3 regions of the Oceanobacillus sp. B139/18 genome follow, and region 2 is predicted to be linked to each of the others. Evidence: riboswitches for the same ligand, from Rfam matches in the RefSeq annotation. Region 2 holds a riboswitch; each other region holds the start of a gene.

Region 1 (3,286 bases), on a different contig from region 2:
TCGATACGGGATTGCCCGCGGGGTGTTCTCCAATGAAGCGGGTCTTGGTTCAGCGCCAATTGCGGCAGCGGCAGCGAAGACGGATTATCCAGGGCGGCAGGCGTTAGTATCGATGACAGGAACATTTCTGGATACGATCGTGGTTTGTACGATTACCGGACTTGTTGTGGTGATGAGCGGGCTGCATTTGCAATTTGGAGCAGATGCAGCACCTGTCATTACAGGAGAAGCTTTTGACTTTTTCTTGCCTGGATTAGGTAATTATATTGTTGTATTCGGCCTTATTTTCTTTGCTTATTCCACTATTCTGGGCTGGTCCTATTATGGGGAGAAATGCTTCGGTTATATTTTTGGAGATCGAAATACAATCTATTATAAAATCATTTTCTGTCTGGTTATCCTGTTTGGTGCGGTTCAATCTGTGCAGTTAGTATGGGATCTTGCGGATATATTCAATGGATTAATGGCAGTGCCCAACTTGATTGCGCTCTGTTTATTATCCGGCGTGATTGTATCTGAAACAAATAAATTTAGAGAAGTACGGAGAAAGGAAAAAGAGGAGGAGAGGAAGCAGAAGCTGGCTGGTTAATGATTGCTGTAATAAATGATAAAGTTACAGTAATTTTCTATCGGACATATAAAGGAAATAATTGAGGGGAAATCAATTCGTATAAAAAGTGACTTCTTTGCATCCATGGAAGTCACTTTTTAGGTTTCTCAATAATTGAATTTAATTGCAGCTATAGGATTTATTCGTTCTAAAAGGTTGTCTTCAGGATTTCCAAATAATATCACTTCTCCAGTAACAAGAGTCCCGTTTACAAGAGGACAGCTATGTAAGCCAAGCTGAGCTGTTCTTTTTAATCTGTTTTATTTATTATAAAATACCTTTAGAAATAATAGATGCTCCTATCCTCATATAACAGGAGTATCTCAGTAAAAGTTATTCTTTTTATTTTATTATACCGTTGTATATCCTATATTATTTCACCAAATTTCACCTGAAAACATATTAAAATAGGCGGATATATCTTTTTTTATATACAAACAAATCTCATGATTTTAAAAGATAAATTAGAATAATTTGCATATTATAATTTTATATGTTTAAATAGATTCTACTTTAAGTTATTTTTCCTACAGTTCTCTATAGATGTGGCTGATGAAAATAACATTGTGAATTTTAACGTATTTTTCAATCATACAAGTTCATTTATAGAATCAAAAATTTCATATTTCTATAATCACTAGGGGAGCGATTTTTATCGCTGAGAAAGGAAACTTGACTCTTATAACCTGATTTAGTTAAGACTAACGTAGGGAAGTGATGACTTACTTAAGTAGATAATAATCTAGTTATGTATTCATTTCCCATTCATCTGTATTCGTTGAATGGGTTTTTTAATGCTTATGTCATAAATTCAATAAAAGAGATACCAATTTAATAAGAATGTAGGGGGACCAGTGTTGCTGGTTGAGATACTATCCGTAAGATATAGACCCTTAGAACCTGATCTGGTTGAGACCAGCGTAGGGAACATGCAAAGTAATTTCTATCATAAGGAAATGTATGTACCCTGGGCTTCATGTCTGGGGTATTTTTTATTTGGAAGGAGGGATGCATTTTCGATTAGCTGATGATTGCTTTTAAGACATAATAATACACTCTTTGTTAGAAAGAAGGTAGAGAACGAAGGATGAGAGAACAAAATAAAAAAATAGCTCTTCAGTTTCAAAACGTAAATTTCTATTACAAAAATGATGCAGGGAAAATTCCTATATTAAAAAATATGAATCTTTCTATTGCGGATGGTGAATTTGTAAGCATTATCGGTGCAAGTGGGTCCGGCAAGTCGACAATTTTCCGTCTAATTGTCGGATTGGAGGAACTGAAAAGCGGAACTATCTATTTAAACGAGGATCCAGTAACCAATCGTTCTGGAAAAGTTGGTTATATGCCTCAACAGGATTTATTGATGCCATGGCGGACTGTTCAACAAAATGCAGCTCTTCCATTGGAACTGCAAAAGGAAAATCATCTCGATAGAAGAACTGTTCAAAACTTGCTGGAGGCCTTTGGGTTAAAAGGATACGAGAATAAATACCCTCATGAATTATCTGGGGGGATGCGGCAACGGGTTTCCTTTTTAAGAGCCACGTTATCCGGATCTAATGTGTTGTTGTTGGACGAACCTTTTTCAGCCTTAGATGCAATGACCAGGTTATATATGCAGGAATGGTTATTAGAACAGTGGGAACAACAGCAATCTACTATTTTGTTTATAACACATGATATTTCAGAAGCATTATTTTTGTCTGACCGCATTTTCGTCATTACGGATACCCCATTTACAACATTAAAAGAAATTAAAGTACCTTTAGAACGTCCAAGACGACAATACGATTTAGATAAAGAGGAAGTGACGGAGCTAAAAAATGATTTACTAGATCAGTTTCGGATGAGGGTGTAATGCATGAAAAATTATCTTTATTCTATTATTTTAATCACAATCTTTTTGCTTATATGGGAAGCGGGAGCGGGGTTTGTCGCTACATCATTTATTTTGCCAGCGCCAACCGAAATCGTGAAGAAGCTATGGGAATTAAAAACAGAGCTCTTGTTGCATCATCTTCCTATGACGCTTGCTGTTATTATCATTGGTCTTGGGATTTCATTGGTACTGGGAGTTGCTTTAGCAATAAGCATGAATCTATCTAAAACATTACAACAAGCGATTTATCCTATTTTAATTGCATCACAAACTATTCCTATTATTGCATTGGCGCCCATTTTTGTACTTTGGTTCGGTTATTCCATCTGGAGTAAAGTTATCGTTACAATTATCATTACCTTTTTTCCAATTACTGTCAGTACTTTCGATGGTTTTCGATCAACAAGTAAAGAGCTGAAAGAATTATTTCAAACATTAGGTGCATCTAAAAGAGCTCTTTTTTTCAAATTAGAAGTCCCATCCGCACTGCCTTCTTTTTTTTCAGGGCTAAAAGTAGCGGTGCCAATGAGCGTGATTGGAGCGGCAATTGGAGAGTGGCTGGGTGCACAAGCTGGTTTAGGGTATTTTAGTCGTCGGATGATGACACAGTTTAATGGAGCGGGTGTATTTGCTCCGATTGTCCTTCTTTCTTTGATTGGAATTTTATTGTTTATTACTGTTGTTTTATTAGAAAAATATATATTGAAATGGAGAAGATCTTAATATGAAAAAATTATCAATAATAGTTGGTATTCTAATAATCTTTATTAGTTTAAGTGCTTGTGGAAATGAAA
Region 2 (3,286 bases):
TTGACACTATCTCGAACAAAGATAGTGTTTTAATTTTGGAGGAAATGGAATGCCTTACATTGAGAAGCTGTTCTAAGAAAATAGAGGAAGAGCTTATAGCACATTGTATTCTATAAAAAGAGAAAGATCGCACGTTTATTTATCGTATATCAACACGCATGTTACAATGAAGAATATGTTCTTAAAAAATTATAGCTCTCTATTTTTCCAAAATAGTATAGGATGACGTATTTATACGCTTGGCAAAACAATACATATCAAAGAGGTGTAGCGGAATGAAAAAGATGAAGGCAGCAGTTCTAAATAAGCCATTGGATATTGAGGTTAAGGAAATAAATATACCAGAACCAAAGGAAAATGAAGTATTAATCAAAGTGCAGTGTATCGGTGTATGCGGCTCTGATGTGCACTACTACGAACACGGAAAAATCGGGCGTTATGTCGTAGAAGAACCACTCATTTTAGGGCATGAATTAGCAGGAGATATTGTTAAAGCTGGCAGTCAGGTTGAGAATCTTGCGGCAGGCGACCGTGTAGCTGTCGAGCCGGGTGTGGTATGCGGAACTTGTGAATATTGTAAATCAGGCCGATACAATCTCTGCCCGGAGGTACAATTTATGGCAACTCCGCCAGTTGACGGAGCTTGGTCTGAATATGTCACGATTCGCAGTGATTTCGCGTTTAAAATACCGGATCAAATGAGCTATGAAGAAGGGGCTTTAATTGAACCGCTTTCTGTTGGCATTCATGCGATGCAGCGCGGAAAAGTTCATCCCAATGATAAAATGCTGATAACCGGTTTAGGACCTATTGGGCTGTTAGCGATCAAGGCAGCGAAAATATTCGGAGTGAACGAAATCTATTGCTCGGATGTGGTACCATATCGCAGAGAATTAGCGAAGAAATTTGGCGCGACAAAGGTATTTGATCCAACACAAGATAATATTCATGAGGAGATAGAAAAGGCAACAGCTGGCAGTGGTTTGGATATCGCCGTTGAAACTTCAGGTAATGGCCGGGCGGTTCAGGATGCACTGACGATTACGAAACGCGGAGGAAGGATTGTATTAGTTGGATTACCTGCATCCTCAGAAATACCTGTAGATATTACCCATATCGTCGATTCAGAATACGACATTCACGGTGTTTTTCGCTATGCAAACAGTTATCCGACAGCAATACAGGCAATTGGCAGTCAGGACCTTGGTCTCGAGGATGTAATTACCCATAAGTATCGTTTAGATAATATCAAAGAGGCTGTAGAAACCGCCGTAAATCAGAAGGATACTAGCATTAAGATAATGATTTATCCATGATAACGAGTGAAACACACTAGTTTTTTAAGCTTCTTGGAAACCTATTTTTTTAATAGATTTGATTATTTCTTTGCTGATTTTCTTATAAACAAAAAAGACTTGACTTAACAATTTGTTCTGCTACCATAATAGACAATCGAATACATTTCAATTTTCTGCTAGGGGCGCCGTAACGGCTGAGATAAATGTATATTTAGCACCCTTAGAACCTGATCTGGTTAAGGCCAGCGGAGGGAAGTAGAATAAGCAGACAACCATGCGCTATTTTTTCGTGTGTATGTTTTTGTATGCAGATGCTTCCTTCTACGAGTCTTTAGAAAAAAGATTAAAGGAGGATTTTTTTTATGAAATTTACGGATGAATTACGTGCTGCAACGAAGGAAAGCTGGGAGCAAAGTTTACATCACCCATTTGTGCAAGGAATCGTGAAAGGAGATTTGCCGCTAGAAACATTTAAGTATTATATTTTACAAGATATTTACTATTTAAAACATTACGGTAAGATCCACGCGATTGCAGCATCCCAGGCCGAAGATTTTAAGCTGACTGCTCTTTTAGCTGATAAAGCGCGCTTTACAGCAGAGGCTGAACTGACCGTGCATAACGAGCACGCTGAGATTTTAAATATTACACAAGCAGATTTAGATAACTTCAAACCAGCGCCAACTGCGTATGCCTATACTTCGCATTTGTATCGAGCAAGCCTGTCTGGAAATCTAGCACATACTGTGGCTGCCATACTGCCATGCTATTGGTTATATGCGGACATCGGAAAAGTGAATGAAAATGCCACTCCAGAGCCGGAAATTTATCGTAACTGGATTAAAATGTATGCGAGTGACTGGTTTCAAGATTCAACTACCGAAATGATTAATTTACTAAACACTTTAGTTGAAGATATGAATGATAAGGAAAAAGAGAAGGTAAAAGAACAATTTATTATCGCAAAAGAATACGAACTCCATTTCTGGGAAATGTCCTACAATCTTGAAGGCTGGCTTTCAGAAAGTAAAAAAGTGAACAGTCGTTAAGAAGAAACAGAACGGCTTCCAATTTCTTAATGGGTTCGGTTTATTCGTTCCATGTTAAAGAACTCTCATTTATCTGAGGGTTCTTTTTTTGGACTGGAAGGGAAAAGTATTTATTATACCAACTGCGCAATTTTGTTAAAAACACGATGCAGCTAATTTACTTGTGATATAATTTTCGTAATGGTAAGAAGCAAACAAGCCGAAGCCGGAAATTTAGTTTAATAAGCATTTATTCCAAAGAAATGAATACTTGTAGATAGTGAATTTAATCTTGTGTCTGACACGGAGGAGGGATAATCGTGAAAAACACTCAAGTAACAAGAAAAGCTTCCGAGCAAATCGTATCCGCTATAAATGGATACCTGAAAGGACGAATCAGCCCCTTAGTGGTGGCTTTGGACGGGGGGAGCGGTGCAGGAAAATCTACGCTGGCTGCTGAGGTTGCTTCACACGTAGGAGCAACTGTTATTCAGTGTGATGCGTTTTTCGACGCGACGATTACAGACGAGGAATGGAATACTACTACATCGGAATGGAAATGTCGCAGATGTATTGACTGGCAACGTCTGCATAAAGAAGCATTGTTACCGCTTATAGCGGGGGAGAGCGTTCAATATCATCCTTTTTCTTTTTCAGCTGAAAGCGGTCTGGCCTCATCCTCCATAACGAAAGAGCCCTCAAAGGTCATTATTCTTGATGGAATTTATAGCTCGCTGCCCGAATTTTCTGATGTTGTTGATTTGAAGATTCTAGTGGATGTATTACCTGAGGTTCGCCGTTATCGGCATAATGTAAGAGAGGGGCATGCGGATGAGGCTTGGCATAAGCAATGGGATCCTGCAGAGGACTACTATTTCTCCGTTTTGTGCCCGCCGGCATCATTTGATTTAATCGTCGTGAACGGGTAAGGCACCGCTTAAATGCAATGATTCCATTCCC
Region 3 (3,286 bases), on a different contig from region 2:
AGCTCCATTTCGAAATTCAGGGTTTCATCCAGCGATTTAGCAAAGCCGGACATGGTATCTAAATCTTTTGCAAGCACCGTTCCCATCGCAATTACTTTTGAGTACTCTATCAAATACTTGTAATCCTGACACATGTAGAATTTAAATGACTCCATATCGAGTGTTCCATTACCAATCCCCTGTACAAATGGATGCTGGTGGCTTTTCTCCCAAATCGAATCTGCTGTCTTGCGAATACGTTCTGTAAATTTCATGTATATGCGCTCCCTTTTCCATCATTTTTATAAATGCCTTATTTCTGTTTTTCTGTTTGACACCATTTCAAAATAAATTGCAGCAGGGACACTGTATAATCTACTAACTCGTCGATGTTTACCTGCTCATCCACGGCATGGGCGTGCTTCAATTCACCAGGTCCATAGCAGACCGTCGGAATCCCGTATGCTGCAAGCCAGCCGCCATCAGTTACTGTTTCAGACATTCGGACTTTCGCTTCCTCGCCAAAAGCTTTGCTATGACTCTCCTGTAACATCGCAAAAGCAGCATGTTCTTTATCTACGGAGAAAGACGGGAAAATTTCACCGCGGTCCACAATCATCGATTCGCCTCCCCATTCAAAGGCGGGTGGATTATCCCGCATCCAGACATCCGCTTCAGCCGTCTTGCGTAAATGGGACTCAATTTCTGCAGCAACCTGCTCAGAAGTCTCATCGGGATAATAATGAACGGTAATCCATAGGCGGCATTCATCAGCAATAAAAGCAGCATGTCTGCCTCCTTCAATCACTGCCGGGTTGATGGTATTGGTTCCTGGGGGAAAGCCTGGATAGGATTTGGTCACTGCCCAATGTCGCTCCAGCTCCTGCAACGCAATAAGGAGCTTATTCATCTTTTCAATGGCGCTGGCTCCTTTCATCCCGCCGCCTGCATGAATGAGCTGGCGACGTGTACCATCATGGTGCGTGATTGGACTTTTCACTGTGATCCAGCCGGTAATAACGCCTCCTTGCCCATGTATTTCACAATGACTTGTATCTGCAACGATGGCATAATCCGCTGTATACCCGCGTTCTCCACATTGCTTCGTCCCTGCTTCCCCAACCTCTTCCCCAATGACGGACTGCAGAATAACATCCCCGCCAAGGCGAATCTGGTGGTCATGCAATATGCGCATCGCAAATAAACACGCTGCCAGACCGCCTTTCATATCTGCTGCACCCCGCCCAAATAATGTACGTCCTTCCACTGCTGGCTGAAATGGCGCATGCTTCCAGTTTTCACCTTCCTCTATAGAAGCGACATCCACATGCCCATTAAGAATCAAGCTGTTGTATGTATCGGAAGCAGTTCCACGTAAACAGCCGACGACATTCGGGTCACCGGGATAAACCTCCCATTGTTCTGTTTCAAAATTCATTTCCTTCAAGTAGTTCGCAATGTAAGCTTGGATAGCCTCTGTATTTCTTGCAGGCGGGGCTGGTGTTTCAAAACGAATCAAATCACTGACAAGCGCTATTAATTCGTCTTCTCGATTTCGAATCTCCTGAATTACCCTATCCATTCAAAAACCTCCTTTTCAGCACGCAAAAAAAACCGCCTCCTGATTTAGAGAGCGGCAGAAAAGTTTGGTTCATTTGCCTAAAGGCATATCCGCCCACTTCCCTCCGCTAGTACGAACTAGATCAGGTTGGTAAGGGTCAAGACAATATGCCTCTCTCAGCTTAATAAGCACCCCTAGTGGATCCATTGCGTATGTATTTATCCCTTTTAGGTTACCATACGAATTTGTAAGCGTAAAGCAGAATTTAAGAAAGGATGATTCTATACCCGCTTGTCTACATACATATTGCTGTTTTTTTGCGCAATATCAATACAGATGAAATCCAGAATACGTTGTAACCTTCTTACAAAGGAGGTTACAGCTAGTGTACATAACTATCATAAAAAAAAATAAACGTGTCCGAAACTATCTGCTTGCTACTGCCAGTTCCAATTTGGGGAATGTGATGACTGGCATGGCTCTTTTATTTCTTGCTTATGATTTAACTGCTTCTAATGCGTATACCACAGGGATTGCTATCGCTCAAGTTGCTCCTTATCTGCTGTTCGGATTGATTGGAGGAGTTATTGCTGACTGGATTTCTAAAATGAAATGGTTAATTCGTATCGATTTATTTCGTTCTCCACTTCTCATCGGGTTAGTTTTGTTAGACTTCTCCAATCAGCTTGCTTACTGGCATCTAATTATTGTAAGCATCTTGATTCATTTATGCGGATGCTTATATAATCCGGCGCATCGGGCAATCATCCCGCTTATCACGAGTGAAAGGGAGAGGCCCGCAGTAAATAGTTTAACGGACACTGTTACAAGGGGAATGACTGTTTTAGGACCTGTTTTCAGCATTATCTTCATGAATACCATTGGTGTAATCCACTTTTTCACGCTGGATGCACTCAGCTATCTATTGAGCGCGCTTTTTCTATCATTCATTCCCTTAAAGGAAGAGCAGACAGATAAAAAGCATTTTAATATATTCACAGCCATCCGGGAATTTGCTATATGGCCCCGTTCTCATAAAACCATCCGTTCCTTATTTGAGATGACAGCTTTTATTGTTTTCTTTAACACCTGGGTTTGGCAGGTTGGGCTGTTATTACTGTTACAAGAAACGATGGCGAATGCAGAAGTATGGTACAGCGTTGTAACAGGATGGTTTGGAATTATTGTTATTATTGTGAATCTGATTATTCCCTATATCTTTAAACAATTTACGCTAAAAACCTACCTTCTCAGCTCCCTTATCTGGGGGACAGGCATTTTATTCTTAGGAGGTTTACCAGCTGTCCCCCTGCTTTTTTTGGGAATTATCTGGGTAGCAGTCGGATTGCCGCTGTCTGGATTATCCAGGGTCTATTTACTGCAAAAGTATATTCCGCCAGACATGCTGGGAAGAGGTTTCAGTTTCAATGCCGTCCTGCTTTATTTTTCTAATTTTATTTCTTTAGGTTTCTTCGGACTTGTATCTTATTGGGTCTCCATACACCTGATTTTTATCATCTGCGGGGCATGTATGATGATTCTGGCTGGAGTTTATGTATTGCTTAACCTGCGAAAATAGCTTGGCCTCATACCATACAGTTTCTTGAATAGACGATTATAGACAGAAACAGAAGAAAATCCCGAATCCATCGCAACCTGCAATATCGTCGTATCGGTAAATTGCAGTTTATCCAAACTGCGTTGAATACGATAGATTTGCAGCCATGAAAATGGCGAAACACCCAC

The links. A riboswitch is a leader RNA that binds a small molecule or an ion and turns the genes downstream of it on or off. The one in region 2 is predicted to bind thiamine pyrophosphate.
Region 1: another riboswitch for thiamine pyrophosphate. It lies ahead of ACZSMY_RS14420 (ABC transporter ATP-binding protein); the one in region 2 lies ahead of tenA (thiaminase II).
Region 3: another riboswitch for thiamine pyrophosphate. It lies ahead of ACZSMY_RS15935 (acetylornithine deacetylase); the one in region 2 lies ahead of tenA (thiaminase II).

Annotation. Positions count from the first base shown of each region.
Region 1 is NZ_JBVFXI010000004.1:366,522-369,807, forward strand. It holds gene ACZSMY_RS14415 (alanine/glycine:cation symporter family protein) at 1-589, shown strand, start outside; TPP riboswitch at 1,240-1,340, shown strand; TPP riboswitch at 1,445-1,554, shown strand; gene ACZSMY_RS14420 (ABC transporter ATP-binding protein) at 1,698-2,471, shown strand; gene ACZSMY_RS14425 (ABC transporter permease) at 2,475-3,215, shown strand; gene ACZSMY_RS14430 (ABC transporter substrate-binding protein) at 3,217-3,286, shown strand, end outside.
Region 2 is NZ_JBVFXI010000001.1:990,200-993,485, reverse strand. It holds gene ACZSMY_RS04840 (NAD(P)-dependent alcohol dehydrogenase) at 276-1,316, shown strand; TPP riboswitch at 1,467-1,569, shown strand; gene tenA (thiaminase II) at 1,661-2,347, shown strand; gene ACZSMY_RS04830 (uridine kinase) at 2,647-3,255, shown strand.
Region 3 is NZ_JBVFXI010000005.1:213,530-216,815, forward strand. It holds gene tenA (thiaminase II) at 1-254, opposite strand, end outside; gene ACZSMY_RS15935 (acetylornithine deacetylase) at 293-1,561, opposite strand; TPP riboswitch at 1,643-1,746, opposite strand; gene ACZSMY_RS15940 (MFS transporter) at 1,926-3,119, shown strand; gene ACZSMY_RS15945 (helix-turn-helix transcriptional regulator) at 3,092-3,286, opposite strand, start outside.